Regions from separate parts of the Halobacillus sp. B23F22_1 genome, predicted to be linked through region 4. Evidence: riboswitches for the same ligand, from Rfam matches in the RefSeq annotation. Region 4 holds a riboswitch; each other region holds the start of a gene.
The links. Region 4 has a riboswitch for cobalamin ahead of ACGTNH_RS19350 (ribonucleoside-diphosphate reductase subunit alpha). Riboswitches for the same ligand answer to the same signal wherever they lie in the genome.

Region 1 (7,864 bases), on a different contig from region 4:
ATTGAATCAGTAAGCCGACCACGAATGAAAGGCTTAGTAACGGGATGCTGACTTGCGGGAATATCGCTTGTATTCCTTCCTGTAAGAAGTAACTAAACATTACAACAACAGCAAGTAAGGCAATGTGGAAAAATAATGGGTCCACCGAATTGCTGGAAACAGTATCACTACCCGATGATTGACGAAGATTAGCAGGAACTAACCCCGTTCGTAATTCATTTGGTAAATCCTCAAAGTCTGAAATGAAGTTGGTTTGATTATTCCGTGCGTTCATTTTAATTAGCAGCAGACCACCGAGAATAGCACAAATCAAACCAATGGTAGCTGAAGTATAACCAAGAGCTGTGGCTTCTTCCCATCCAAGCCCGCTAAAAGCTTCACCTACGGCTGCGGCCGTTCCGTGGCCACCGAGAAAACCAGCACCAAGAATCAACCCAAACCCGCTCGGAATATCCCAAAGGTTAGCTAAAAGTATGTAAGCAATCATCGCTCCCCCGCCCCACATAAGCATGGTCAGGAGCATCGAGTATATCCACATATTTCTTACTCGTCCAAACGTTTGCTTCCAATTTACTTTAGCCGCTCCTATTGGAATCGCACCAAAAATAACAGCAATCAATACGGTTGGATAATTACTCACGAGACTTGAAAAAGGGAGCAGATCAAATCCATTAGGTCCCAAAGTCAACCCCGCCACTCCCGCTATGATACTAGCTGGAATAAATAACTTTTGTACAATTTTAAGCTTTGCCCGTAATATAACCCCAACTAACAATAAAACTGAAATCAATCCTACATCAATGGCTAAATCCCATATGGACAATTTCTTACCTCCTTAACGCTCAAAAAAAGAAAGCGCTATCATAATTTGTATGATAAATATACAACATGATAATCGACCGTGTAAATATAAAATATTAATAAATTTCAAAAAATTTTAATGCAACCCATTTGTAACCTCTCATATACACTTGCTAAAAGGAACGATGAGATTTGCACCAATTTTAACGCTCTTTAGAAATATTTGTTTATTTTCAAAATTTTTGTTATATTGAAAAAGTCAAAACTAAATAAGATTTTGATTAAGGTGCGGCTAAGCGCTATTCGTGTTTAACTGCTTAAAAGGGAAATCGGTGATAATCCGATGCTGTCCCGCAACTGTATTTGGGAGCGAACTGGAAGGCCACTGTTCTCGTTATAAAACGAGGATGGGAAGGATCCAGGGAGTGTTGATCATAAGCCAGGAGACCTGCCTGTTTCAACGAACATCAATACCTACGAGGATAGGGGGTGTTAAGTGCGAGTGGAAAGAGTATGGCAAGGTATGTCTCCTTATGATACTTTCTCCGGATAACTGTGATCTCAACTTAACAACTTCTCTTGGAAGTTGTTTTTTTAATGGCTTTATTTCTATTTGACTAGAGGTGTATATTTTGAGCGCTTCCATTGAGTTTTACGTAAATGAGTTCAAATCACGTATTATGAACTACATGGTTTCTTCTGTTCCCCGTACCTTAGAGACGGTTTATGAACAAATTAAAGAAGAGCTTATTCAACAGGACGACGGTCATCAAGAACTTAAATATCTCGAGCAAGCCTATGTGTTTGTCCATAAAGAAATAGTAGGTAAGCAGTTGGTATTAAAAGATTGATATTTCCCTTTTTGAAAGCGTTTACTATTTTGAGCAATTAGGAGGATTCTAATGCCAGAGCAAACAGCCTATAAACCCGGCTTAGACGGGGTAATTGCAACAGAAACAAAGCTTTCTTATTTAGATGTTGATGCTGAAGAAATTGTCCTTCGAGGATATGATCTGATTGAGCTTACTCAAAACAAACAATACCTTGATATCGTTCATCTATTATTAGACGGTGAATTGCCGGAGAAATCAGAGCGTTCCTCTCTTGAGCAGGAATTAAGAGCAGAATATAAACTCCCGGATCGTTTTTTCTCTTTGTTCAGCAAGCTTCCAAAAGAAACTCACCCGATGGATGCCCTGCGAACAGGAATTTCCGCGCTTTCAGGATATGAGAAGAATTTAGATGAACGCAGAGAATATGAAATCAATCGAACCGCTCTCCGCCTTCTGGCAAAAATCCCTAACATTACAGCTAACAGCTACCACATTCTTCACGACGAAGCAATTGTAGAACCAAAACTGGAACTTCCTTACAGTGCTAACTTCTTATATATGATTACTGGAAAAGAACCAACCCCGGATGAAGCTAAATATTTTGATCAATCTTTAATGGTGTACAGTGAGCATGAAATGCCAAATTCAACATTCACAGCCCGCGTGATTGCTTCCACAAATGCTGACATTTATGGAGCTCTAACCGGGGCAGTAGCTTCTTTGAAAGGAAACCTTCACGGTGGTGCAAATGAGGCCGTCATGCACATGCTCTTAGAAGGAAGAACGACAGATGGATTCCGCAGTCTTCTCTACGAAAAAATAAAAAACAAAGAAAAAGTGATGGGTTTTGGTCATCGTGTTTATATGAAGAAAATGGATCCAAGAGCGGCGCTGATGAAGGAAGCACTACGTGAACTTGCCGCCGAGCGAAAACGCGATGATCTTTTTGGGATGTGTGAAGCAGGAGAACAGCTGATGAAAGAAGAAAAAGGTCTGTATCCGAATTTAGATTATTATGCGGCGCCTGTTTACTATTTGTTAGGCATCCCGATAGATTTGTACACCCCGATCTTCTTTGCGGCACGAACCCTGGGGATCTGCGCCCACGTGGCTGAACAGTATTCCAACAACAAATTGTTTAGACCAAGGGTTATCTATACCGGTCCGCGCGGCCTGCATCCTTAATAGTAAAACGTCCGGGCTTGCCCGGCCGTTTTCATCAATATTCATTACATAGATTTGAAAGGTGGAGATGAAGATGTCAGAAGTAAAAGCAGCTGCACCCCAAACAGCAGACCAGGTGTTGGAGCGTATCGCCGAATATGCTGTTTATGGAGAAATAAACAGCGAGGAAGCTTTAGAAACGGCACAATATGTATTAATGGATACGTTAGGTTGTGGTTTTTTAGCCCTGCGCTATCCCGAATGCACGAAGCACTTAGGACCAATTGTACCGGGAACAGTCGTACCGAATGGCGTACGCGTTCCAGGAACGTCTTACGAACTTGATCCCGTCCACGCAGCCTTTAACATAGGCTGTATGATCCGCTGGCTGGATTACAATGATACATGGCTGGCTGCAGAATGGGGTCACCCTTCTGACAACTTAGGCGGAATTTTAGCGATTTCTGATTATATCAGCCGCAGACGTATAGCTGAAGGAAAGAAACCACTGAAAATGGATTCGGTTCTTGAAAATATCGTTAAAGCCCATGAAATTCAAGGGATTCTGGCCCTGGAAAACAGCCTCAACCGTGAGGGACTGGACCATGTGCTCTACGTAAAAGTTGCAACCACGGCTGTTGTAACTGCTATGTTAGGGGGAAGCAAAGAAGACGTGACCAATGCCGTTTCACAAGCGTGGATCGATAACTCCAGTCTGCGGACTTACCGTCATGCACCGAACACCGGATCTCGGAAATCGTGGGCAGCCGGAGATGCCACAAGCCGCGGGGTACGACTGGCCTTGATGACGATGAAGGGAGAAATGGGATATAAGACAGCTTTATCTGCTCCTGAATGGGGATTCCAGGATGTTCTTTTCGGCGGCAAAGAGTTGAACCTTGCCCGCCCTTTTGGCTCGTACGTGATGGAGAACATACTTTTCAAAATATCATACCCCGCTGAATTCCATGCACAGACTGCAGCTGAAGCAGCGATCGAATTGCATGAGCAAATTAAAGGTAGAATCCAGGACATTGAACAAGTAACGATTACGACCCATGAATCGGCGATTAGAATCATTGATAAAGAAGGACCGCTTTATAATCCGGCAGACCGTGACCATTGTTTACAATACATTACTGCCATCGGCCTGCTTTATGGAACGTTAAATGCGGATCATTATGAAGATGAAGTAGCCCGCAACCCTGAAATCGACCGTTTGAGAAACGTAATGAAAACCATAGAAAACGAACAATTCAGCAAAGATTATCTAGATCCTGATAAACGGTCGATAGCCAACGCTGTTCAAGTATTCTTTAATGACGGGTCCCACACTGAACAAGTAAGTATAGAATATCCAATTGGTCACCGACGACGCCGTGACGAAGGCCTGCCGCTGCTTTTAAATAAATTCCGGGAAAACCTGAAGACACGCTTCCCCTTCCGTCAAGTCAATCGCATTCTAAATGTATGTGAGGATTATGAAGAATTAAGAAACACACCTGTTGATCAATTTATGGAGCAGTTCCGAATATAACTCAACTATGTAAGGAGGACTAAAGATGTCATGGATTGTTGAAGAAAAATCAACTCAGCCAGAACGAGCAGAAGCCTTTAAACGATTAATCGAACAAGAAGAATTATTAAAAATCCCCGGCGCCCACGATGGAATGTCTGCTAAAATCGCAAAAGATGTCGGTTTTAAAGCTATCTATTTATCTGGAGCCGCCTATACAGCCAGCCGGGCGCTCCCTGATCTCGGTCTCATTTATTCCAACGAAATGGCTGAAAGAGCACAAGAATTGATCCGAGCTTCAGACCTCCCTCTCCTCGTCGATATTGATACGGGATATGGCGGAGTCATTAATGTAGCACGTGCTGCGAAAGAAATGGTGGAAGCAGGAGTGGCTGCAGTGCAGATTGAAGATCAGCTGCTGCCAAAAAAATGCGGTCATTTAAACGGAAAAAAACTGATTGAACCTGAAGAAATGATGCAGAAAATCCGTACAATTAAAGAAGTTGCTCCAACGCTTGTCATCGTAGCACGGACAGACGCAAAGTCAGTCGAAGGTATGACAAAAGCCATCGAGCGTGCTAATCAGTATGAGACAGCCGGTGCCGATGCCATATTTCCAGAAGCCCTGACAAGTGAAGAAGACTTTCGACATGCTTCATCCGCTATCAATGCTCCCTTGCTGGCAAACATGACGGAGTTCGGAAAGACTCCCTATTTTACAGGAGAAGACTTTCAATCCTTTGGCATGAACATGGTCATTTATCCAGTTACTTCCCTCCGTGTGGCAGCTAAAGCCTATGAACGAATTTTCACAGAGATTTTAAAGAACGATACGCAGCAAGAAAAGCTTGATGATATGCAATCGCGTGAAGAATTGTATGAAACTATTAAATATTATGATTATGAAGCGTTAGATGAAAAAGTAGCAAAGACAGTACTGCCGGAGATTGGCAAAGAAAATAAATAAGTAAGTTGTTTAAACCTAATTAAGGAATGAGCGACTAGACGTGCCCCTGATGAAAATAGAGTTTTATCAGGGGTATTCACTACTATAGTAATGAAGAAATCAATCTTGTCTGCACTCATTCTCTTACTAGCTTTAACTTCCGAGCTAAGTGAACCAGTGAAGAGGCTGCGGATTTGTATTTTCATACACATGTTTCACTTCGGTATATTCTTCTAATCCTTGTTTGCCAAGCTCACGACCGATACCGGAGGACTTATAGCCTCCCCATGGAGCTTGCGCGAAATAAGGGTGGAAATCATTTATCCATACTGTTCCCATCCGAAGTTCCCCTGCCACTCTCTCAGCCTTGCTTATATCATTTGTCCATACTGCTCCGGCTAATCCGTACTTAGAGTCATTCGCTAAGCTTACCGCTTGTTCTTCGGTACTAAACGTTTCTATGGTCAAGATCGGGCCAAAGGTTTCTTCCTGTACAATTCTCATCGAAGAAGTACAATTTGTAAAAATCGTCGGCTCAAAGAAGAATCCGTTCTCAAGCACCTTGGATTCTGGACGTTTTCCACCGACCATAAGAGCAGCACCTTCCTGAATCCCTAGTTCTACATAGCTCTCCACTTTTTCACGGTGTTCTTTTGAGATCAGCGGTCCTGATTGCGTAACATCATCAAATCCATTTCCCAGCTTAATTTCCTTCGTTCGTTCAACCAATGCTTTCACGAATCCATCGTGAATCGTATCCTGTACGAGCAATCGTGCTCCGGCTGAACAAACCTGGCCGGCATGAAAGAAAACAGCATTCATTGCTTGGTCCACAGCCGTCTCAAAATCAGCATCACTGAATACAATATTCGGATTTTTACCCCCCAGCTCCAGGGCGATTTTCTTAAAGTTTCCAGATGCAGCCGTCATGATTTTACGGCCGGTCTCCACTCCGCCGGTGAACGAGATCAGATCTACATCATGACTTTCTGCTAGCAGCCGGCCCGTTTTGCCTCCTTCTCCTAACACCAGGTTGGCTACTCCCTTTGGGACACCTGCTTCTTCGATAAGTTCTACTACTTTGATCGTCGTTAGCGGCGTAATTTCACTCGGTTTGATTACTAGCGTGTTACCTGCTGCAAGCGCCGGGGCTAATTTCCACGAAGCTTGTAACAGCGGGTAGTTCCATGGAGTGATCTGACCGCAGACCCCGACAGGTTCGCGGACAACCTTACTTTTGGAATCGGGTAATGGAGCCTCAATGACTTCTCCTCCATCCTTATCAGCCAATCCGCCGTAATAACGGAACACTTCTGCAATATCACTCATATCATCTATGCTTTCTGTCAATGTTTTACCCGAATCCAATGTTTCAAGTTCAGCCAGTTCCTGCTGATCACGATCGATTAATTCTGCAACTTTTAATACGATTTTCCCTCGTTCGGCTGCCGGGGTATGTCTCCATTCTCCATTTTCAAAAGCTTCTTTGGCAGAAGTGATTGCGGCCTGTGTATCTATTTCATTTCCCTCTGGAACTTCCGCAATGATCTCTTGATTGAATGGATTAATGATGTTTCTCGACTGTCCGTTTACAGCCGGCACCCATTCACCATTAATGTACATGTTTTTCTTAATCATTCCTCTATTCCTCCTTTAAAAACCGTATATCAAAACACCTAGAACTCCTGAAAGCCCGATTACCCAAGCGGGTGACACTTTTTTGTATAGCAGAATCATCGCTAACCCCATAATCATATATTGGGTAAAATCTGCGGTTGTTGAAAAAATTCCATTCTGAAGGCCCATTCGAATGCCTGCATAAAGAATCAGGGCAGTAATGACTGGATGAATGCCTTTTAAACTTCTACTCAACCAATGGGTTTGAGAATGATGTGAGAGGAACTTGATGAGCAACAGAATGAGGAGTAAGGCGGGCAGTAAATTACCTCCTGCCGCGACGATCGCTCCTTTAATTCCTGATGTTTGGTAACCAATTACTAAGGCTGAATTTGTGGCAATCGGCCCAGGAGCTGATCCGGCAATGGCAATAATATCAGTAAATTGTTCTTGGGAGAGCCACCTGTGTTTATAAACAGCCTGTTCCATTAGCGGAATCATCGCATAGCCCCCGCCAAACCCAAATAATCCAATAATAAAGAACTCGATAAAAAGATGAAGCAAGAGCATCAATATGAACTCCTTAGTTTTAGCAAAGCATGATAGAAACAGCCCGTTAAAGCTCCCCCGATCATCAGAAAAACAGGAGAGATAGAATAACTAAAAAGCAGAGCAATGGCCAATAAAAATAATAGCAGCGTGAAGCGATCACTAATTGCTCTACTGCCAATTTTAAAGGCAGCAAATATAATAAGTCCGATAATGGCTGGCCGGATTCCTTTAAAGGCGTCCTGTACAACGGATAAATCCTGATAAGTTAAAAAAAGATACATGAGTAAGATAATGATCAGGGCTGAAGGAATCAGCATACCGATCATCGCAGCCAGAGCCCCGCCAAGCCCTCGCACCATGTATCCGATATAGATCGCTGAATTAACAGCAATGGACCCTGGGGCAGATTGGGCGATCGCAATAACTGTAGGTACA
Region 2 (7,864 bases), on a different contig from region 4:
CATCCAAATCCGGCACCAACCACAGCTGAGGAGAATGTTTTCAATGGCCGCTTCGTCTGAAACAGCAGCTTTTCCTTACTGACTTGTAAAGACTCCGGCGACAGCTGTGAAAATGCAGTTGATAGATAACCTGGCATGACATTCATTTGAGGGCTTGCAACAGACGGATTCGCATACACGTCGATTGTCGATTGATAAACCCCTTCAAGCAGATCCTTCTGCATAACTTCATCCGGTGTCCCCATCTTCTTTATCCTGCCTTCTTCCATAAGGAGCAGCCGATCGCAATACAGGCTGGCAATATTTAAATCGTGGAAAATAGATACGACCGTTAACTCATCCGTTAACGTTAACTTTTTTAATTCATCAAGGAGCTGCTTTTGATAGCTGAAATCAAGGTGATTCGTCGGCTCATCAAGCAGTAATACGTCAGGCTCCTGGCTTAACGCCTGTGCTAAATACACACGCTGCCGCTCTCCACCGCTTAACGCCGTAATCGGCAGATGCCTCATTTGTGTTAAGCCCGTTTGATGTAAAATGCGCTCAACGACTTTTTCATCTTCAACAGAAGGCTGTTTAAACAAGCCGGTTTGGTATGCATACCGCCCCATCATTACAGTCTCATACACGCTGTACGTAAAGTAGCTCTGCTGGATCTGCGGCAGGGTTGCCACTTTTCGTGCCAGGCTTTTTCGATCGTATTCATCTATGGTCCTCTCATCTATCGATACTGTACCGCTCCATAAAGGGAGGACGCCGCTCATCATCTTAAACAACGTTGTCTTACCGCAGCCATTTGGACCGACCACGCCAAAGAATTCGCCTTTTGAAACGAAAAAATCAACATGATCAACAATCGGCTTCTCCTCATAACCGCCGCATACGTTTTTCACTTTAATCATGTGCAGGTCCCCTCCTTTTAAACGGTGTGCTGCGTTCTTTTCGTTGCTGATACAAAATAACCGCAAAGATCGGAGCTCCAATTAGTGAAGTAATCACACCTATTGGCAGTTCAACGGGAGCGATAATCGTGCGTGATACGAGATCAGCTAAAATTAAGAACGTCGCACCGTTGATTAATGACAGCGGCAGTAAATGGCGGTGATCGACGCCAAATATCTTCCGGCAGATGTGAGGCACGACGAGTCCTACAAATCCAATTGTTCCTGAAACCGCAACCGCAGCTCCTGTTAATATTGAAGCGGCCAGCAAAATAACCGCTTTTCGTTTTTCGGTCGGAACGCCGAGCTGCTTCGCCCGTTCTTCTCCTAAAGACATCGCGTTAAGCTCTTGTCCTTGAATTAAGAGCAGAAGTGACCCGATTACAAAAAAGGGAATGAGCAGACTGACGTAATTCCAGCCTCTCATTGCGACGCTTCCTAGCAGCCAGCCTACGATCTGCCGCAGTTCATCGCCAGTTAAGGCAATCATTAAAGAAATGAGGGAGCCTAAAAAAGATCCCATCACAATTCCTGTTAAAATAAGCGTCTCAATCGACAGGGTGTGATCAAGCATGCGGGCAAACGTAATGACAAACAGCAGCGCTAGTACGGCCGTTAAGATACTCATAACCGGCAGCGTAACCATTGAGAAGATGGGAAATGAAAGACCGAGGAACAGGACGAGCACGGCCCCTACGGAAGCCCCTGATGAAACACCTAACGTATAAGGGTCAGCCAGCGGATTTTGTAAAAGTCCTTGAAAAGCTGCGCCTGAAATCGCAAGCGAGGCCCCCACCAGACCAGCTAATAAAACACGCGGCAGCCGGACATCCCCGATAATACTGGCATGAACAGTATCCACCTGTGGGAAAAAAGGTGTTACTTGAGCAATAATCACTTTTACAATATCTGGAAGTGGAACAGACACGCTGCCCGCTCCTACCGCGGCTATGATCGCACCGGCTAATACCAGTAGAGATCCTGCGTAGGTGAAAAATTTACTCATCGCCAAATGTGTCAGGGTAAACCGCTTCTGCCAGCTCTTTCAACCCTTCTACTAACCGCGGTCCTGAGCGGGTGACAAGGTCAGAGTGCACATCGATGACTTCTTCATTTTCAATTGCAGGAACTTCTTCCCATCCCTCACGGCTTAACACTTGCTCTACTGGATCTTCTGTGTAGTAACCATACGTCGTAATAATCGTGTCCGGCTGCATGTCGATGACAGCTTCCTCATTCATCTGCACCCAGCCCTCTTCATCAGCTGCCGCATTTTCCGCCTGAATCATGTCAAGCATCTCATTCATAAATGTGCCTGTCCCAGTTGTATAAATTTCCGGCTCAGGAGACACCTCGACAAACACACGTTTCGACTCTTCGACTTCTGCAGCCTGTTCTTCTACTGCCTCAACGTCTTCCTGCATGCTATTTACGATTTCCTTCGCATTTTCCTGCTCATTCACGAGTTCACCAACAGCTTCGATCGTGTCGTAAACCCCGTCAAAGCTGGCCGCATCTTCAACAACGTATACGGCAATTCCTGCCTCTTCGATCTGTTCAAGTGCTTCCTGTGAATTGTGCGCGCTGGAGGCATGGGCCAGTACCAAATCAGGCTCAAGGGAGATTACTTTTTCCACATTAATTTCCATACCCCCGACCTGATCAAGCTCCGATACCTCTTCCGGGTAATTATCGTTCTCTGACACACCGACGACCTCATCGCCTGCGCCAAGCTCAAACGCAATTTCCGTATTGCTCGGAATTAAACTGACAATGCGCTCAGGATCCTCTTCTATTTCTACTTCGTTTTCCACCGCATCTTCGACTATTAACGGATAGCTCGTTTCACCAGAAGCTTCTTCATTGCTATCTTCCGGTGCTTCATCATTTGATTCCTCACTTGAATCGTCTGCACATCCCATGAGCAATCCAGCGGATAAACAAGCAACCCCTATGTAACGCCAGTACTTTTTCATAACGATCTCCCCTTTTTATAAAAATGAACACAAAAAAACACATCCTACATTTAGATGTGTATACGTAACCAACGCGTCTGCACGATTATGGCAAGCCGCTTCTGATCACACCTCCTATCCGCGTAGGGTTTTGGTGAAGAAAAATAGGTAGGTCTCCTGGCTTATGGTCATCGCTTGCTGCTCCTTCCCATGCTTACACACAGTGGAATTATGCAGATCGCTCGCAAATACAGTGGCGGGACCGCGTTGGAATCGAACCAACTTCCCTTTTAAGTGATGAAACGTCCATCACGCCTATTTTTTCGACGATATTCTATTCCTTTCTATTTTAAATGAACAATTCGGAAAAATCACGGGTTTACCTATAATAATTGTATAAACGTCTTCCTCTCCCATTTACTAATTATTTTCCCAATAAAATAAGAAGCCGATACATAAGTATCTATGCTTCAGTTGATTGTTCTTCGTTTTCATCTTATATCGTTCTCTAACCAGCCCCCATATAGAAGGTTCATAAGAGCAGATATTTTAAACATTCGAATGGGTGTTAAATTGATCTCTGTTGATACTGCGATGAGCGTTCGGGGTTGACGCCTGGTCGATTAAAACCGGCCACGTCCTGTGATGCGTCGCGGGAACAGCGCAAGCCGAGGATCCACTGGGTCAAGTGATCTTCTTGACCAAGTTAGCTGAGGCCGTGCCCGCGGAAAGCATCCCCCGACAAGTAATGCGTGGGGCTTGATAGAATTTATCCAGTAAACTCAAGTATTTTGAGGGAGCGATAATGCACTTTGTCCTGTCCTATTCACTACTTAAAAACTACTGAACCAGACACCAATACCTGTACCGATATAGTTTCCTACAATATAACCGAGTGTACCGACTAAGAGAATCGGCACCACCAGCTTCGTCCATCCCTTCGCAATCGCCATCGCAGCTGCTGTCGTCGGGCCGCCAATATTGGCGTTAGACGCAACGATTACTTCTTCCAGGCTAAATTTAAAGACGCGTCCTAAGACAAAAGAAACCACCATATTACTCATCACGATAATAAATACAAACACCAGCAGCATTGGAGCATTTTGAAAAATAAGCACAACTGACGCTGGAATTCCTATGACCACAAAGAAGATATAAATCAAGTATGTGCCTATTTCCTGAGCGCCATGAATCCCTTCAAAATACTTTGGAAACACAGTAACAGCAATCATCGTCAATGTAGTTAACATTAAATATCCATCACCTAGAATTCCGTTTAGTACATTACTTAGGATATTAACATCCTCACCTGCTGGAATAAGTTCACCAAACCAATCGGCAATTGTAAAAGAAGCAGCCACGAGCACAAATGAACTACCAACAGCCAAACCTATATCCTGAAGCGACATTTCTTTTCTACCCCAGTAAGAGGCCGCATCTGTTTGGTCGTTCTCATTCACATCAGACTCAGACCGCTCATCCATATAAGGCGTCTTAAACCTTTTAGTAAAAAAGCCAATTGCCGGCAGTGCCATTAGTATGAAGAAATAAACAGCCATCATTAAATTATCTGCAACCACAGCAGAGGAAACGAGTTCTCCAGGTGCTTCAAACTTAGCAGACAAAGCCGCAAAGTTCACGCCGCCCCCTATGTAAGACCCTGTCATCATCGCCCCTACCTGATCTAGACCGGGAACTACGTCTTTTAAAAGAAAGAAACCAATGATTGATCCTGCCACAGTACCGGCAGCACTAAGGAAAAATAACAATAATAACCGGCCGCTTTCACTCCATATCTTACGAATATTCGCTTGAAACAAAAGAAGCGGAATAGCCAGTGGCACAACATAATTCCAAACCGTATCATACACAGGTGATTCTAATGGGATTACTCCAACATTCGCTAAAATCATCGCCCCGACTAAAGCAATAATTGCACCGGAAAATTTGGATGCCCACTTGTAATTTTGTTCCAAGTAAATACTGATTGCAGCCCATCCTGCAAGAAATGCCCACAATATCCATACATCATCTGGTTGAACTAAACTGTTCTCCATGGAACCACCTCCTGTTTTGGTATATCATTCTAAGGTTTTTATTGGAAATCAGCAACACATTACAACAAAAACCTAAAAGCTTTTGCTCTCTATAACAAAACAGGCTGACAAACGGAATAAAGCAAAAAATCATCCGAACGATTCTGGAGAAATCAGTCCGAATGATTTATGGTAAAGAGAATTTAAACATCGCTTCCTCAAAATGATTCACTCTTCATGGACCCGCCTCAGCTACCTCAGAAAGAAGCGCTCGGTTCGAGCTGTTCCCTCTGACGTCTTCGCATTTTGACTGCGCTAATGATTTGCCCTTATTAGAATGTTCATTTTTTCACCTCTATCTCCAGTCTCTTTTTTCTAATCAATATTCACATACACGTCTACTTTATAATCTCCTTCATCCTCTTTAAGGAGATATGTTCCTTCCAATCTCGGTTCCTTGTACTCGCCATCCGTGTAAGTAATTTCATAGTTTTCACTCATAACAACCTCAATAAAGCCCTCTTCCTTCTCTTCGTAGTCAAGTAATTCTCCACCCAGAAAGGTTTCACTTTCGATGCGGTCACCGCTAGAGTCAATGAAGTCTTCATACTCTGCTTTTCCTTCTCCATCCTCAGTAAATGAAGAAGCAACCATTGAAAAGTCACCGTGATTCAATGCGTTAACGCTGTCACTTAAGAATCCGATCATAAAGTCCTCAATTGCATCAAAATTGTCGTCCCCTTCATCCTCTGCTTCCATGCCAGTGGTTTGCTCAGAGGCATAAACTTCCTCTTCTTCTGGATAGAAATAAAAAGTGGGTCCACCCCAAATGTTTGAGCTGGCATCAAGTTCTTCTGATTTATGAATAGTTCCATTTTCATCTTCCCATTCCGCATGGAGGTCTACTATTTCTCCCTCTGGGAAAGGTCCGATTTCTGTATACTCGCCGAGGGAACGATCTGTGCTTTCTCCATTTATAAATAAAATGGCTTCTTCTTGATTTGTGTTAATGGCGTAAGTTTCAGTCGGAAACGAGATAGCTACTTCGGCTTCCTGCGTTTCATTTGGGTACACTGTCATCGTCTCTTGATAATGAAACTCGCCAAATTCATTGGATGCTGTGCCTTCGACTGTATATTCGCCGGGGTAGGCCCACCCCAGGGTTGTAATTTCTTCTGAATTCTCTAATTCAATCTTTTCATCGTTAAAAGTGATCTGAGTATTTTTTAAATTGGTAGTGCCCAGTAGTTCAACGGGTATAGCTTTAATATCGTACGTGTGATATAAACCAGGGACAACAGCATTTCTTTTTACAGAGAATAACGGATTTCCATCGTAGTCCCTTATCGTCGTATCAAATGATTGATCATCTTTAGACTCAAACGATTCTGTTAATTGATAACGAATATTTTCCCAATCTGAGTCTCTTACATACTCCATGTACTCTTCCTTATGAATGAAGGCCTCTCCCTCTAGTTCTACGTAGTTGAAAAAATCATCAACATTCTGATCAGTCATGGCGCGATCCATACCCTGGATCGTTTTCATCAGGTCCAATAAATTAGAAATTATAAAGTGAGCACTTATAAGAAGTACAGCGATAGAAGCAGCAATAATAATAGCGTTTTTCTTCTTCTTAGACATGGGCTGTTTAGGTGCAGCATTTTTTGAAACAGAAGTTGTTGACTGATTAACGGGCTCTTCCTGCTTGTGACCGCAGGAAACACAAAAGGATTGATTTTCCTTCAAGGACTCTCCGCAATTCATACAATATTTCACATGGTTCACCCGCCTTTATGTAAGATTAAAATGGAAACATATTTATAAAGGATTCTATTTCTTCTACAGTGTCGGATACCATCCATCTCCAGAAAAAAAACGTTAAGACCGAAACGGATACACCTGTAACTAAACTCCAATAAAATACGTTTTGTTCAGGCTGTTCCGTTACTCCCTGGTGGTATATGTATAGAATTGGGACAATAAGCAGTGCAAATGAAGTAGAGAAACCTAACAGGAGAAGTGTTAAAGATAGGGACCCACTTAACCCGAAAATGATCGCTGCTAGATTGACGGCTGCAAACGGGGTTAGTAATCCACCAAACTGTGCAATCAGTCTTTTGATGCTGATAGAGAGTTTTAAGCCTTTAGAAATTATAAAAATAGAAAAGACACTAATGGCCACTCCAATTAATGAAAGAAGGAATAATCGCGAACTGAGTTCAAAGAAAGGAAGCGATTGGCTTTCCATTAGAAAAGAACCCATTTGCTTAAATAACGAATTAGCTAAAAAATAAATGCTTAACGTGTAAGCCAGGCTGTAAATAATTAACGTTACAAGACCCTGCATGAACGCTGATTCTCCCAGTTGAAAGGCAGCTGCGGGCCGCTTTAATAACCTCAGGGAAGACTGGCTGAACTCTCCTGAAAATTGTTTAACTTTTTCCATAGATTCAGAGTTTACAGCTGCAGTTTTCTCCGGGGAGCTTTCTACGGCAGCCGCTGAATATTCTGCTCCTGCTGCTTGCTCTAAAGGACTTCCACAAACTCCGCAAAACTTGCCCGAATCTTGTTCATTATTACATTTGTTGCATGTCATCAAACCATCCTCTACTCAAATAATGTGTTACGTTACCCAAATAAATTTGTTCTTCCCTCCTTCCTACTTTCAGCTGTGCTGAAAGGAAATTTATTGTACATTTGGATAACTTATTATTATTCTACCAGAACGCTAACACTTTAATAGGTGTTTTTTCATAATTTCAAGTTAAATTTATACAGTAAACCAGATAAAAAGAATCATCTATTTAAAAACAGGAAAAAATAATCACACTTCAAAATGAAGTGTGATCAGCTACCTAGGTACCTGGTACCGCTAATAATCTATTTAGCTTTCGTTTCGTAAACGTATAAACATGAGTAAATTCAGCCT
Region 3 (7,864 bases), on a different contig from region 4:
GGTATTCCAAATGATATTTCAGAAAATTCCATTGCGACTCTGCCAGTTGTAAAATTTCAGTCATCTCTTCATCTATGAGCAATTCGTTTTTATGTGCAAGCCAGCGCAATAAGCGCTCTACGTCCTCCTCTTGTGGCAGTTCCTTCTCTAAAAGCCTCTGAGGAAGCACCTGATCATTAGGGGTGTGCAGTACTAGACTTGCACATGGTTTTCCGTCTCTTCCAGCTCGACCGATTTCTTGAATAAATGACTCAATTTGAGTTGGAAAATGATAGTGAATGACTCTGCGAATATTGGGTTTGTTTACCCCCATGCCAAAAGCACTTGTGCAGCAAATAACATCAAGTTCATCTTTCATAAATTGTTGTTGGACAAGCAATCGATCCATGGTTTCCATCCCGCCATGATAAAAAGCAATTCGTTGATCGAGCGAAAGAGTCAATTCTGCTGCAACCTGTTCAGCTGCTTTACGGCTAGAAAAATAAATCATAGTCGGAGCGGGTTTGTTTGAGACAATTGACTTAATTCTTTCCACTTTCTCTTGGTGCCAAAGAACATCCTCCACCGCAAAACTCATATTTGATTTGTCCATTCTATAAATATGAGAAACCATGTCAAGCTTTTTCAGCTGACATTTAATATCTTCCTGTACTTCCGGCGTAGCAGTTGCACTTAGCGCAAGAATAGTAGGATCTCCAAATTCTTTTACCACTTGGCTTAACTTCAAGTAATCTGTCCTGAATTCATGTCCCCATTGGGAAATACAGTGTGCTTCATCAATAACAAACAATTCGACATATAGTTTTTTTAATTCATGAATAATTGTACGATTTTGCAGCATTTCCGGAGACAAGTAAATGAGACGATAGTTATGTAAAGATTGGAAAACTGCCTTTCTTTCTTTTAGCTCCATAAAGCTATTAAGAGCAACTACAGATTTAAAACCTTTAGCTTTTAATTGTTTAACTTGATCAACCATTAAAGAAATCAACGGCGACACTACAATAGTGGTACCTTTCTGCAGTAAAGAAGGTAACTGAAAACAAAGTGATTTACCGACACCAGTGGGAAGAATTCCTAATACATCTTTTCCCTCTAGTACATCTTCAATAATCTCCTGTTGTCCTTCTCTAAAACTCGAATACCCAAAATGCTGTTTTAAATAATCAAGAAGTCGATGGCTGCCCATGAGTATTCTTCTCCTTTTGTGCATAATTTGTTCTGGCAAGTACTAATCTCAGTTCGAAATAACTATATTTTTTATTCAATGATTCATATAAGTTTTTTAGTTTATTGGTTTTTAATTCATCTTGCATCCGGCCAATAGTTTGTTGATCCTCAATCGTTATAAAAGGTGTGATATCAAACGCCGGCATCACTAATGCGGCTTCTACCACGTGATCCTGTATGGTGCTCAATTTCAATCTTCGCTTTTTACAAATTTCTTCAAGCTCAAAACCTCGTCTGAGCCATTCATAGGTTTGTTTAGCCGAGTCAGTGATGAGCTCACTCGTCTGTAACCCTTCCATACCTAAAAAAAGAGCAGGATACGAGCCAGGATGTTTTATGACCTTCTGAAAGATATAAAACCATGTATGCCGAATATTTAAATCAACATTTTCTTTAATCATTTGATATTGTAAAGCTAGCTGCTCTCTCGTTCTTCCTGTCAAATTGCCGCCCGTTAACCGAGCTGTAAACAGTTCAGCTTCTTTATCATGGACAGTAAGTAGTAATGCGTTTATTTCTTCAAAAAGAGAATTTGCTAAATCGTTAAGACGATTCTCTCTATATTTTATTTTCACCCATTGCTGTATGGCTGAATCTTCTTCAATAGGAAGAAAGGATAAGTTGTTTATTTTAGTACAAGTGACGGTTTGAATAAGCAACCGTAACCTTTTTTCGAATATAGTTACGTGGCGATGATACACCATACCGTTAAAATAGTGGTTCTTATTAATAATAGAAGAAGATAAGTGATTCACGCCCGCATCTTTTATTACTGGCATACCTTCTTCGTTTACTTCTATCCATCCCTTATTAACCATCTGCTCCATTACATTATTTACTTGTTCTTTATTCAGTTGGGGGTATACACCAAATAAGCGGTCTAATTCATAGATTCTAGCATCTTGTAATGTTTGTGAAGAGCGCTTCCCTTGAATCAAATGATAGACACCTGAAATAGAACGCTCTCCTCTTAACGAAAGAATACATTTCAACAAGATTGCTTCAAACATGTAACGTCCTCTTTTCCTTAGGTATTGAAATGTCTCGTTTACCAATTTACAATAAACCTATGGCATTGATCCTCTAAGTCAATCTTCATGAGGTAAAACATAAAGGAGGTTCATGAATTTGGCTAAATATACGATAGTAGATCAAGACACTTGTATTGCATGCGGGGCCTGTGGTGCAGCCGCTCCAGATATATTTGACTATGACGATGAAGGGTTAGCCTATGTCGTTCTAGATGAAAATAAAGGCTTGGAAGAAGTTCCAGAGTATTTGGAGGATGACATGGAAGATGCTTACGAAGGTTGTCCAACAGACTCAATCAAGATTGAAGAGAAGCCCTTTAACGGAGATCCGCTGAGATTTGAGTGAACGAAAAAGTCCCTTTCTTTAGAGAGGGGTTTTTTTACTGCTCCCACTCATTAAAGCCCAGTCTTTTTATGACCTTTATAGGTGAATCTTCCAGAGCCGTTCTTAATATCCGGCTCTCAGAGAACAAAGCACATACCGTGACAGCTGTAGACCAACCTGCTACTAGTCGACCTTTTTCAATTTGAACAAGCGTTTTTTTCGACAGTCCGATCATTTGGGACATAGAGCTTTGGGTAAAGCCTGCCTCAACCCGTACAAGTTTTAGTTTGAGCGAAACTATTTTTCTTATCTCGCAGCGATCCATTCTTACCTTCTCCTTCTTAACTCCTTTTATTTTATCAGATACGCTTCTATTATTCTATGGATCATAAAAAAGGCCGCCTCTAATGGGCAGCCTTCTGCGAAAGATTTCTTTTTTGATACCGGTTAAATAAGGTACCTAGAACAGGTGATAATAGGGCAATGAATACGGTATTAGCAATCGCGTGATTAACATCCATAGGAAGACCAGCTAAATAATATCCCCAGAATGGCTGGCCTGCCGTGTACATTGTCACTGATATCATAAAACCAAAAAAGATTCCGCTAAAAAAACCGTATACGGCTAAGCACCATAATGGAATGGTAGACCAATACTTACCTAGCAACCCGGCAATCATTCCTATAACAGACCATGAAACGACTTGCCAAATCGACCATATTCCCATCCCTAAGATAATATTCGATAAAAAAGTGGTTAAAAATGCCATAATAACAGCCGCAAAAGGACCTAGCCAAAATCCCGTCAATATAACAATAGCTGTAACGGGCTGAATATTGGGTAAATGACCCATTGCTATTCTTCCAGCGACTGCTAGCGCAGCCAGCATTGCGATTAACGTAATTTTATAAGTCTTCATTTACATCATTCCCATGATTGAAAATCGAAGTTAATTTCGTCTCCTTCTTCCACTTCATATTCATTAGCTCCTACTGAAGCTTCTTCCCCGTTTATCGTATACATCCATGCTTTTTGTTCTCCATCTTCAGCACTTATACCTTCAATACTATTAATAAAACCTTCTTCTTGCTCAATTTCATAATTATCTTCCATAACATCCATTAGAATTGTGCCTTCTTCCACCGAATGTTCTTCTGTAGAAATTACCTCTTCCCCTTCATCTTCTGAAACTTCCACTTCAATAGTAACTTCTTCCTGCTGATTCGCTTCCTCTGAAGGCTCGTTACTCGTCTCTTCTTCTGCCTGACATCCTACTAAAAAAGCAGCAGCTACGAGTGAAAACAATAATGCTTGAATACTTTTTCCCATTGTTGATCTTCCTTTCTATAATTACTGTTTCAACGCTTTTATAGATATGTACAACGCTAAAAAGCCTGCCCTTTTCGACAAAGGGCAGGCTAAAGACAAACCAAGTGGAATAAATCATAAATTCATACCTTATGGCTGCCTCAAACGCTCAATCCCCGAAGCCTTGAAACGAGTGATCTTGGCAGGTCTACTGACTTGTGTGTCTTTCTACTAAGAAACCTTCCCATAATAAAGTTACAGTGGTTATTTCCGTTCGTCTACACTTACAGTTGCGAGGACAGCTCTGGAATTACACCAGATTCCCTTTTCAGCCTAGTTCAGGCACCAACATCATGCTATGAAGTTCTTTATCTAGATTACATGAACCTGTCGAGAATAGCAATCTAATTTTCTGAATCATCCTTTTCATTAGGAATTTGCACAGTAAATGTTGTTCCTTCATTTATTTTACTATGAACTTGAATATTACCTTTATGAGCTTCCACAATATTTTTGGCAATGGCCAGCCCCAGCCCTGTACCCTTTTGCGAGGATTCTCTCTTTCGGGATTTATCCGCTTTATAAAATCGCTCAAATATAAATGGTAAGTCTTCATCAGGAATTCCATATCCTGAGTCAGTCACTTGTATAAATAATTCCTTGTCTGTTTTCACATCCACTGACACGTAGCCCTTTACGCTTGTATGTCGAATCGCATTATCTATCAAATTCGTTAATACTTGCTCGATACGGTCAGCATCAATTCGTATAAAGGGTTCATTTACTGATATATGATGCTCAAGCTTTACTTGTTTCTCATCAGCTAACCCTTTAAATTTGCGTAAAACCTTTTCAACAAAAGGTTCAACTTCTATTTCTTCTACACGCAAGGAGATGTGACCGGCTTCCATCCTGGCCAGATCTAACAATTCATTAACTAACCTGCCTATTCTGAGCGATTCATCGTGAATAATAGCAGCCAGTTCATTTTTATCTTCTCTTGATTCAGCAATATCATCTACGATTGCTTCACTATATCCTTGGAGCATAGAAATTGGAGTTCGCAGCTCATGAGAAACATTGGCAATAAAGTCTTTTCTTAATTTATCTAACCTTCGTTCTTCTGTCATATCACGAAGAACAGCTACAGCTCCTCTAATATGATTTTGATCATAAAGGGGAGTCATAATAATTACCCAGGAGCGCCCCTGTAGCATTACCTCTGTCATCTGCTCATGTTCTAATTCAATTACCTTCTCAAAGAGTTTCCTCATCGGAGAAGGCAAAGCTTTTCTAGATGATTCATCTTCTATTAATTGCTCTTCATTTTCAAATGACCAAGCATCTAAATATTGATCAGCTGGAGGATTAGAGACGAGAATATCTCCTTGTCGATTCATAGTGAGTACACCATCTGCCATTGAACGCAGAATGCCCGAAAGCTGTTCCTTCTCATGATTCAGTGCATCAATATGGAATTTCAACTGTCTTCCCATTCGATTAAAAGCCATGGCCAATTCACCAATTTCATCATGAGTACGAATCGGTATTTTTGTATTAAACTCTCCTTTTGTTAATTCAAGAGCCCCTTTTCGCATTTTGATTAAAGGAGAGGTAATCCTCGTTGACAGAAAAAAGGCAAAGATCGTTGTTAAAATAATTGCAATCCCAGCTCCCAAAAAGATGATTTTAGTCGTTTGCTCGGAAGTTTCTTCAATTGTATTTAAAGACTGATATACAAAAACAGCCCCTTCTTCCTCATTAAGGGGGGTGCCAACGACTAATAATCCCATTTCCGAACTGCCTACATCAGCCACTTTCATTACTTCTTCACGATCCCTCACTACAGTAGCTAATTCTGCATCATCCATAAACCAATTATAATCTAGTTGAGGTAAAGCAGAATCATTTGAGGTTGAAGTCATTAAATCTTCTTCCCCATTCGTAATAACTATCTCACTAGACGGGTCCTTAATTAAATCTGTCATTGAGAGAATTAATTGTTCTTCCTCGTATTCAGAGACCACATCCGAAACTTTAGCTGCATCTTGTAGAAGCTCCTTTTCAGCCTCCAGCACATGATAATTTTCAAAGAACTCTAGTAAAAGGACGGTTAGTATAAACAAGACAAAGCATACAAGAAGTAAAATAGTGAACCAGAGCTTGCCTACAACACTTCGCCAAAACATTAGTCCCCACTAACCTCGAATTTGTAACCTACCCCCCACACAGTTACGATCATACCTGCCGCTTTAGAGGACACTTTGCTTAATTTTTCTCTTAACCTTTTGACGTGTGTGTCGACTGTACGTAAGTCACCAAAAAATTCATACTGCCATACTTCTTTTAACAATTGTTCACGATCAAATACTTTATCAGGTGACTGTGCCATATAATTCAATAATTCGTATTCTTTAGGGGTTAGGGAAACTTCCGTCCCTTCTGCCGTTACTCGGTGGGCATCATTATCAATCGTCATATGTGGAAAAACCAGTACATTTCTTGCAGCTGTATCCGTTTCAAGAAACTTCGTTGAAGAAGCCCTGCGCAAAAGCGCTTTCACGCGTAATACGACTTCCCGCGGACTAAAAGGCTTTACAATGTAATCATCTGTGCCCACTTCAAATCCTTGTACACGATTAGCTTCTTCGCCTTTAGCAGTCAGCATAATTACAGGAGTAGCTTTCTTTTCACGCAGCTCTTTACATACTTCCACCCCGTCTTTCCCTGGCATCATAATATCTAATAATATGACATCATAGTCCTCGTTAAGTGCTTTACTAAGGGCTTCATGACCATCCTCAGCTTCATCAATTACATAGTTTTCTCTTTCTAAGTACATCTTTATCAGCCGGCGAATACGATCCTCATCATCTACGACTAAAATTCTGGCTTCCTTATCCATCTGTTAGCCCCCTCAAATAAACTTCTTCTTCCTTATTATAATAAATGGCAGGTGGGATAAACAAATCCTACCTGCCACATAACTATTATGCATAAGAATGTAAACCCGAAATAATTAAATTAACCGCGAGCAGGTTGAACATAATAATCGCGAAACCTCCAACGGCTAACCACGCAGATTTCGTTCCTTGCCAGCCCCTTGAAAGGCGTAAATGTAAATAAGCGGCATAGAAGAAGAATGTTATCAATGCCCATACCTCTTTAGGGTCCCAGCCCCAAAAGCGGTCCCATGCTTCCTGAGCCCAAATCATTGCAAAGATAAGAGCTCCTAAAGTAAAGACAGGGAAACCGATGGCTACAGCTCGATAACCAACTTCATCAATAATCTCAGGGTTAGCTTTTTTCAATAGCGGCTGTAGTACTGAGCCAATACGTCTTCTAAACAGCAAGCGCAGTAGACCGTAGATAACTAATCCACCTAACAGCGACCAAATCATTGTATTAAATTTAATAGAAGCATCTACACCACGCATCCATTCAGGTGATAAAAACAACGGATTCATTGCATCCTCTGTAAGTAATTCTCCATCATAAGGCCCTGCAATAGCAGGCATTTCATAAGTGACTTCTACTGTTTGACCTTCTATTGGTGCTTCAAATGATGCTTCATAGTTCAATGCGCTGAAAACCGAAGATAAAACAATAAAAGCAAGCGTAGTTGCTACCATGTAAATGACAAACTCAAGCCAAAACGTTTGTTTTGTCTTCTTCGTCTGGTCTACTTGACGTATCAAGAAGATTAATCCAGCAACAAAGCTGATTGATAAAATAGCCTGTCCTAGAGCAGCCGTCGTTACGTGAATATATAACCAGTGTGACTGTAAAGATGGCACCAGCGGCGAAATCTCAGTAGGAAACATACTGGCAAACGCTATAACTATAAGAGCAATAGGTAAAGCAATAACACCTAATATATTAATCTTATAGATGAAATACATAACGATAAACGCAAAAACGAGCATCATCCCAAAGAACGTAATAAATTCAAACAGATTACTAACAGGG
Region 4 (7,864 bases):
CACTGCTTTAAATCGTTGCTCATATTTATTTCACTGGGAATCCAAAAGTTTGCCAGCATCGTCTTATACATAGGGTACGCCCAAGAGTATCGAGTATTATCCCAGTTTAAAACGTTCGAGCTTCTGCCATTAACGATACCTGTTGAAGCGTTAGGGGCGTGATGGTCCACGAGCTTTCGTTTTTGTAGTGCATGATCCATTATTTTTCCTCCTTAAGATGAGCAGCTTTCACACTCGTCAAATTCACCTTGGCTGGAAGTAGAACGGGTGTAGTAAGTAGTTTTCAGTCCTGACTTCCACGCGTCGATGTGTAAAGCGAGCAATTCTTTCGCTTGAATTGTGTTCTTGACGTATAGATTGAAAGAGATGGACTGATCAATGTACTTTTGGCGTACGGCATTCTGTTTAATACTAGAATGCTGGTCCACATCGTAAGCTGATTTGTAATACCAGTAAGTGTCCGGGCTTAAGTCAGGAGCAGTTACAGGAATTTTAAAATCTTTTTTCTCTTCGGAATAGAACTTCTTGAAAATCGGATCAATACTAGCCGTACTTCCAGCTATTAAGGATGTACTGGAATTCGGTGCTACCGCCATTAAATACCCGTTTCTTATGCCATTACGGTGCACATCCTGCTGAAGCTCTTTCCAGTCATGAGAAGTGTCTTGGTCAAGCGCTCGTTTAACAAAGAATTTCCCCGAGTCCCAGTCGGATCCTTCAAAGAGAGGGTAACTTCCTTTTTCTTTGGCAAGTTCACTGCTTGCCTTAATCGTATAGTAGGAAATTTCCTCGTACACTTCATCAGCATAATCAATCGCTTGGTCTGATTCCCAGGCGATTTTTTTCTGAGCGAGCAGGTGGGCCCAGCCGAACGTACCTAATCCGATTCCTCTGTAAGACTGGTTTGTAAGCTGTGCCTGCAGAACCGGAATTGTATTTTGATCAATAACATTATCCAGCATCCTCACTTGAATAGGGATCAACCGTGGAAGGACATCGTTAGGAACGGCACGACCTAAGTTAATGCTTGATAAGTTGCAGACAACAAAATCGCCAGGTGTTTGAACGGTTATAATCTTTCCATCTTCAACCCGTTGTTCTTCCTGAGTAGTCGGACTTTGGTTTTGAGTGATTTCCGTACAAAGGTTACTGCAGTAAATCATTCCTTTATGGCTGTTTGGGTTCATACGGTTGACTTCATCACGATAGAACATATAAGGAGTCCCCGTTTCCAGCTGCCCAATCATGATTCGCTTCATGATCTCAATAGCTGGGACCTTTTCTTTAGAAAGGAGGTCGTTTTCAATGCAGGCTTGGTAACGTTCTCTAAAGGATCCGTTTCCACGCGTTTCATCATAGTAATCTTCTAATGAAAAGCCCATAACGTCTCGTACTTCGTGAGGATCAAACAAATACCAGTCCTCGCGACGTTCAACAGCTTCCATAAAGAGGTCAGGAATAGATACACCCGTAAATAAGTCATGTGTACGTTGGCGTTCATCCCCGTTGTTCAATCGGCTGTCAAGAAACGGAAAGATATCTTTGTGCCAGATGTCTAAATAGACGGCCACTGCCCCTTGACGCTGGCCAAGCTGATCTACACTAACAGCGGTATTATTCAATTGTTTCATCCAAGGTAGTACCCCTGAGGAAACACCTTTAAATCCTCGGATGTCACTGCCTCGGCTGCGGATTTTTCCTAGATATACCCCTATACCGCCACCGTGTTTACTTAAATTCGCAATATCGGTATTGCTGTCATAAATGGATTGCAGGCTATCGTCTACTGTATCGATAAAACAGGAGCTTAATTGACCGTAACGCTTTCCGGCATTAGCAAGCGTCGGAGTGGCTACTGTCATGTATAAGTGGCTTAAGGCCCAGTAAGATTCTTTGACCAGCTCCAAACGCCGGGCTGTATTTTCGTGTGCCATTAATACCATTGCAATAACCATGAACCGTTCTTGGGGAAGTTCATAGACCAGTCCGGATTTTGAACGGGCTAAGTAACGATCGCCAAGTGTCTTAATCCCGATATAAGTAAATAATCTATCACGATCGGGAACGATTGCTCTTTCAAGTTCGTCCATTTCTTCTTTTGTATAAAGACTAAGTAGATTCGGGTCATAGATATCTTCCTGAACCAACGTTTCGATTAAATGATGAAAACCTTGGTATGCCTTCACGGTGCCGCGGTTAGCAATCGAAGATTCATACATTTGCTGTAAGTGAATGCTGCTGGCTAAGTACGTCCAGTTAGGAGCTGTTTCACTAATTTCTGCTAAGCATTCCAATATTAAAGCTTTAGCTTGTTCGCTTTGGGTTCCTTTAATCTCTTTTGATTTTTCGATGATTCGTTTCATTGGCAGTGCAGGAAAATTCTCCTCCTGTGCTTTTAGCCATTCTTGCCAGTACGACGTCACAATTGTACTCAATACCATCACTCCTCTATGATAAATAGAAATTTAATCCATAAAAAAATCCACTCTATGAATGAGCGGATGAAACCATGGAATAAAGAGGACTCATAAAGAGTGAAACTGCCTTCATTCCATCGTCTCATCTTCTCAATCCCCGAAGAAGTTGAAACTTCTGCGAATGAAGACAGGTCTCCTGACTTACGCTCAATTCTACTCCGGCCCCTTCCCGTGAAACACACAGTGGGTGATTGCCGATTTAAGAGCGATTACAGTTGCGGGGGCAGCTCTGGAATTTCACCAGATTCCCTATTAAGCCTAGTGGCATCTTTTGTTCGCGGATACTATATATGGTGTTTGTTTTAATTAATGTTAGCTTATATTGTGTTCTAAGCATAACGGAGATTAATGGAATGTGCAACCATTTTTGATGCGCACTTGCATGTGAAAGGACAAAAATAAAGGAGAAATACTTAGTTCTATCGAATAATTGAAGGGTGAGATTTTTTTGAGATTGATAAACAGGAGGTAGAGCAATGGCATTTAATTGGCATCAAGAAGCAGAAAAACAGTGGGACGAACGATCTTCTTTTTGGAACGCAAATAGTAAAAATATGTGGGATAGCGGAAGCAGGAAAACGATCATCCCTTTAATAAAGAAACATGCAAAAATTGGCAATTCTATAGCCGATCTCGGATGCGGAGACGGTTACGGTTCTTATAAATTAGCACAAGCCGGGTTTGAAGTAACGGGTTTAGATCTATCTGAAGACATGATTGAATTGGCTAAATCAAGACTTGCACACGACACCCTGCGTTTTGTGCAAGGGGACATCGTTCAACTTCCATTTGAAAGTGAAAGCTTTGATACCATTATGGCGGTTAACTGCCTGGAGTGGATAGAGGTTCCTTATCAAGGGATAACAGAGATGAAACGAGTCCTCAAACCGGGTGGGAAACTATGTGTAGGAGTACTTGGTCCAACAGCGAAGCCTAGAATTAATAGTTACCGTCGGGTTTATGGGGAAAAGGTAATTTGTAATACGATGATGCCGTGGGAGTTTGAACAGTTGGCGTTAGAAAATGGCTTGAAGCTTATTGATGGACATGGTGTGTTTAAAAGAGAAGCAGAGGGAATGGACGTCACAGCGTTTCCTAGAGAATTACAACAAGCGTTAACGTTCATGTGGGTATTTATATTTGAAAAGGAGTAGTTATTGTGGGATATGTCTTAGGTCTTCGAATGCATATAGGGACAAGACCTATAATCGTACCTGGATCTAGTGTTCTGTGCTTTAACAATAAAGGAGAATTGCAGTTAATAGAACGTAGTGATAATCATCAATGGGGATTGCCCGGGGGTCCCTTGAGTTAGGGGAGGAAGTTGTAAGTGACCGCTGTTGGCCGCACAATATGTGAAAATAAAAACGAGGGATAAGAGCGCAGTTGAAACGGCAGAGATTATAAAACGTACCTTTAATCTATAGTCAGCCATCGTTTTCTAGTATAATAAATGGCGAGTATCATCTTGAGGAGTTGGTAATAGGTGTATACGGAGGAAGTGACGAAACGAGTTCTGAAAGCTTTACGTTCCAATGATCAGAAGGCAGACGAGCATGTTATAAAGTCTTTATCTAAGGTGGAAGTGATGGATCTTTACCTTCAAGACTACGGGGAGCGGATCTCTGCCGGTGAAATAAGAAGAATGATTTTAGACATCTTCGGTGTTCATCTAGAAGGTATTTCTGCTCTTGAAAAACTAAGAATTTCACTTTTTTCAAAAGGGCAGTGGATTGCACAAAAACCAAGTGACTTGTTCGTTGTTTACACAGGTGCTGGAGATGTCGATGTGAATATATATCCAGCCCAGTACTTTATTGAGAAGACGGGGACAACTCAGCTTCCTGAAGCGTTAACTTTTAAGTTAGAAGGTTTAGGTTATACACCAATTGAAAGCGGTTATTATTATCGTCACCCTGACGGTAAAGGTGTACCTTTATCTTTTAAGGACCAGACGATTGCTGCTATTGGTGAAGTGGTCATGACTACATATAAGAATCTATAAAAGAAAACCGCAGATCAATACAGATGCTGCGGCTTTTTCGTATTTAATGGATACTCCATAAGAACTCAGCTACCGATTCATCTACACCTGGATGTTCGTGCAGCCCTGAATGAGTCGAGAATTCATCTATAAAAGTTTCCTGATGAAAGTTTCTTGTTGGAACAATATTTTGCAAACCATGGGCACTTTGCTTTGTGACTAGGCCATCCCAGTGGTCTTCCTCTAAATCTTCTTCATTAACAACCCCGGCAATAGATAAAGCCGGCACATCTTCATCAAAGTTCGCTTTATTATTAATCATCGTCGTTAAAGCATTTGATTCCACTTGTAAATCCACCACTGCTTCTCCCGTATTCAATGTGAAGTAGTCACTTTGTCCGATGCCAAGGAAGGGACTGCCGATAGCTACTAATTTGTTAACGTCAGGGTAGTCGCCTTCTTGGTTGTTTAATAAAAAGTTTGTAGAAGCTAAGCCCCCCATAGAGTGCCCGACTAAATTTACTTGATCGATAGCATAGTCATGTTTAAGCTTTGTCATGATGTGCTGCATCCAATTTGTCTGGTCAGCTACACTTGCACGGTTATTTTCAAAAATAACCTGGATGAATGGATTCATCGTATGAGGAATGCCTCCTCGAACACGTACATGTCCTGAAGATTTAACGTAAATTATCATCCGCTTCGTTCCCCAATTATTATCTTCAAAACGTTTGAGCATCGTATTAAAGGAACCAGGGCCGCCTTTAAAACCATGCACAAAGATTGTAGGTGTAATTTCCGCCGGCTTCTCAGAACGAGTGGGTGTGGAATTTATAAAAAAGAGCGAACCGCCCAGGACGAATGATAACACAGTGATGAGTATGAATTTATTTTTATGATGAATCAGTTTGTCGAACATTATGATCCTCCCAGCATCTTCCCTCATTTTAATACAAATCCGAATATTTTTAAAGGTTATATTTCAATTATGTTACAAATATTACGGAAATATGTTAAAGGGAAATCCCTGAGTTCGTGGAGCTGTTAACGTCGAATTTTTCTTAACAGCCTGAGAATTTCAATATATAACCAGGCAAGTGTAATAATAAGCCCAAAAGCCCCGTACCACTCCATGTATTTAGGAGCACCTCGTTTAGCACCTCGTTCAATAAAATCAAAATCCAAAACAAGATTTAAAGCTGCGATCGCAACAATAAATATACTGATTCCGATACCGATAGCTCCGCTTGAATGCAGATAAGGTACTTCTGCTTGTAAGAAAATGCGTAATAAAATGTTTACGGCATAAACGATAAAGATGCCAATCGTTGCCGAAATGATCATTAATCGAAACTTTTTCGTAACTTTAATGATGCGTGTTGAATAAAGGAAGAGAAGTCCTCCCATCACAGCAAATGTCAATGCAGCCGCCTGAATCACAATACCTGGATAGCTTGCTTCAATGAATGAGGAAAGACCTCCAAGGAAAAAGCCTTCAAGTGCCGCATAAATAGGGGCTGTAACAGGCGCTGCTTTTTTAATAAATACCGTAATTAATGCAACAATAAAGCTTCCCACTGCCCCGATTATCATCATCATAGTTATGTCCACACCTTGATAGTACTGATACCATGTGTAAACAGCGGTTCCTAGTAAAAATAACAACAAGATACTTGTCTTAAAAACAGTGCCACCAAGTGTCATCGTGCTGCTAGAGTTTTTAGAGCGGCTGAATGCTTCATTCTTGAGTACAGGATTACCGGTTCTCATCGTTTATAGTTCTCTCCAATCCATTCCCTCTTTTAAATTTTTCTTTTTATAGTCCTTCTACGAAGTGTAACGCACAAAACTCTTTCTTCATATCAATAGCTGCTTTTATGAATGAATACCCTACAGAATATTATATATATGGAACGAATAGAAAAGGAGTGGACATAAATGAATTCACCTATGTTCTTAAGTTTATACGATCCCGATGTAGGACAAACCTTACAATGACTTAGATGATCTTCCAGAAGAATTCGCTCCGGGTATAGATGCAGACGTTTATCAAAAAATAGCTAAAATGCTGATGGAGAAATGTAAAAACAAATCTTACGCATTATGAGGTTTATATTTCCTTTTCAACAGGAAAACTAAGAACAAGTTTTCATATTGAAAGGAGAATAGCATTGGACCAACAAGAACTGAAGAAGAAGATTTATAATATTATGGATCAACATAAAATTGGAACGCTGGCTACAGTGAAACAAGGAAAGCCTCATTCTCGTTACATGACATTCTCTAATGATGATGAGTTTACTTTTTACACCCCTACGAATAAAGAAACACACAAAGCGGAAGAAATTGAAGAAAACCCTAATGTTCATATCTTAATTGGATATGAAGGTGAAGGGTTTGGAGATGCTTATTTAGAAGTAGAAGGTCAGGCTAAAATTCGGGATGATCAAAAGATAAAAGACTGGCTTTGGAGTGAGGAAATGGAACGCTGGTTTACGAGCAAAGGTGATCCTGATTATATCGTTCTTGAAATTTATCCGGAAAGCATACGTTTAATGAATATTGGAGAAAAAACTCCGGAAGTATTAGAATTATAAACCAAAAAAGGCCGCCTCATGAAGAGGCAGCCTCAGTCTGTAGAGAAACCCCTTGTTTTCCTACAAGTTTTTTTGTGCGCCCGTGCGGACAAATACCACTGACGCCACTGAAAAACTAAAGGTCGATTAAAGATAATTTAAAAAGCATCCTGTGGGGAATTTTATTTCCCCACAGGACGCTTTTCTTATAACTATTAAGAGAATTTTACCTTCTATTCCTACATAAGTTTAACGATTCGTTTTCACATTAGTGATTTAGCCAGGCAACGTATATGGGTTTTAGATTGATCATTGATGCCACGAGGAGCTTTCGGGGAGGACGCCTGGTCGATTAAAACCGGCCGCGTCCTGTGGCCAACATCGACACTAGCACGTCCGGTGCGTCGCGGAAACAGCGCGAGCCGGTGATCCATTTGGTCAAGTGATCTTCTTGACCAAGTTCGCTGAGGCCGTGGCCGCTGCAAGCGTCCACAGATAAGCGATTCGTGACGCTCTTTAAATTAGATAGGACTTTTTCAGTGACCTCATACCGCAGGAGTCGGCACTTTTTGTGTTCCTTTGACCAAAATGGAATCTTGAAACCTTCGTAATGTGAAGGCCTTTTGCAAACACTGCTTTCCTAATGGCAAAGCTTGAGTAAATGAATGCCCATGATCTATTTCGAAAAAGGGTTGGAGGAAACGGAGTCGTTTCCTCCAACCCTTTACAAATTTCCAAAGCAAGGAATTTTACACTCTTTAAGGTCTTTGCAAGGGGATTGCTGCGTCCATAAAGAGACAGCTTTATTAATGATGAAGTGCGTGTTG

Region 1: linked by a shared signal. The riboswitch ahead of ACGTNH_RS18045 (hypothetical protein) and the one ahead of ACGTNH_RS19350 (ribonucleoside-diphosphate reductase subunit alpha) in region 4 are both predicted to bind cobalamin.
Region 2: linked by a shared signal. The riboswitch ahead of ACGTNH_RS05410 (ABC transporter substrate-binding protein) and the one ahead of ACGTNH_RS19350 (ribonucleoside-diphosphate reductase subunit alpha) in region 4 are both predicted to bind cobalamin.
Region 3: linked by a shared signal. The riboswitch ahead of ACGTNH_RS09965 (DUF4430 domain-containing protein) and the one ahead of ACGTNH_RS19350 (ribonucleoside-diphosphate reductase subunit alpha) in region 4 are both predicted to bind cobalamin.

The regions. Positions count from the first base shown of each region.
Region 1 is NZ_JBIEKE010000003.1:635,566-643,429, forward strand. Features, by position in the region: gene ACGTNH_RS18040 (sodium/glutamate symporter) at 1-823, opposite strand, end outside; cobalamin riboswitch at 1,069-1,271, shown strand; gene ACGTNH_RS18045 (hypothetical protein) at 1,434-1,652, shown strand; gene mmgD (citrate synthase) at 1,704-2,819, shown strand; gene ACGTNH_RS18055 (bifunctional 2-methylcitrate dehydratase/aconitate hydratase) at 2,893-4,335, shown strand; gene prpB (methylisocitrate lyase) at 4,361-5,281, shown strand; gene betB (betaine-aldehyde dehydrogenase) at 5,426-6,895, opposite strand; gene ACGTNH_RS18070 (chromate transporter) at 6,914-7,447, opposite strand; partial or broken gene ACGTNH_RS18075 (chromate transporter) at 7,447-7,864, opposite strand, start outside.
Region 2 is NZ_JBIEKE010000001.1:1,036,248-1,044,111, reverse strand. Features, by position in the region: gene ACGTNH_RS05420 (adenosylcobinamide amidohydrolase) at 1-902, opposite strand, end outside; gene ACGTNH_RS05415 (FecCD family ABC transporter permease) at 895-1,947, opposite strand; gene ACGTNH_RS05410 (ABC transporter substrate-binding protein) at 1,940-2,917, opposite strand; cobalamin riboswitch at 3,047-3,230, opposite strand; gene ACGTNH_RS05405 (DUF819 family protein) at 3,730-4,953, opposite strand; gene ACGTNH_RS05400 (TcaA NTF2-like domain-containing protein) at 5,308-6,711, opposite strand; gene ACGTNH_RS05395 (DUF6574 domain-containing protein) at 6,737-7,531, opposite strand; gene ACGTNH_RS05390 (histidinol-phosphatase HisJ family protein) at 7,791-7,864, opposite strand, start outside.
Region 3 is NZ_JBIEKE010000002.1:426,576-434,439, reverse strand. Features, by position in the region: gene ACGTNH_RS09990 (RecQ family ATP-dependent DNA helicase) at 1-1,189, opposite strand, end outside; gene ACGTNH_RS09985 (YpbB family protein) at 1,167-2,240, opposite strand; gene ACGTNH_RS09980 (ferredoxin) at 2,359-2,607, shown strand; gene ACGTNH_RS09975 (helix-turn-helix transcriptional regulator) at 2,642-2,911, opposite strand; gene ACGTNH_RS09970 (ECF transporter S component) at 2,991-3,506, opposite strand; gene ACGTNH_RS09965 (DUF4430 domain-containing protein) at 3,512-3,916, opposite strand; cobalamin riboswitch at 4,080-4,260, opposite strand; gene ACGTNH_RS09960 (ATP-binding protein) at 4,300-6,084, opposite strand; gene ACGTNH_RS09955 (response regulator transcription factor) at 6,084-6,800, opposite strand; gene ccsB (c-type cytochrome biogenesis protein CcsB) at 6,886-7,864, opposite strand, start outside.
Region 4 is NZ_JBIEKE010000004.1:63,722-71,585, reverse strand. Features, by position in the region: gene ACGTNH_RS19355 (ribonucleotide-diphosphate reductase subunit beta) at 1-200, opposite strand, end outside; gene ACGTNH_RS19350 (ribonucleoside-diphosphate reductase subunit alpha) at 213-2,441, opposite strand; cobalamin riboswitch at 2,587-2,765, opposite strand; gene ACGTNH_RS19345 (class I SAM-dependent methyltransferase) at 2,954-3,631, shown strand; gene ACGTNH_RS19340 (hypothetical protein) at 3,964-4,482, shown strand; gene ACGTNH_RS19335 (alpha/beta fold hydrolase) at 4,526-5,380, opposite strand; gene ACGTNH_RS19330 (Bax inhibitor-1/YccA family protein) at 5,506-6,231, opposite strand; gene ACGTNH_RS19325 (pyridoxamine 5'-phosphate oxidase family protein) at 6,633-7,058, shown strand; gene ACGTNH_RS19320 (ArsR/SmtB family transcription factor) at 7,844-7,864, opposite strand, start outside.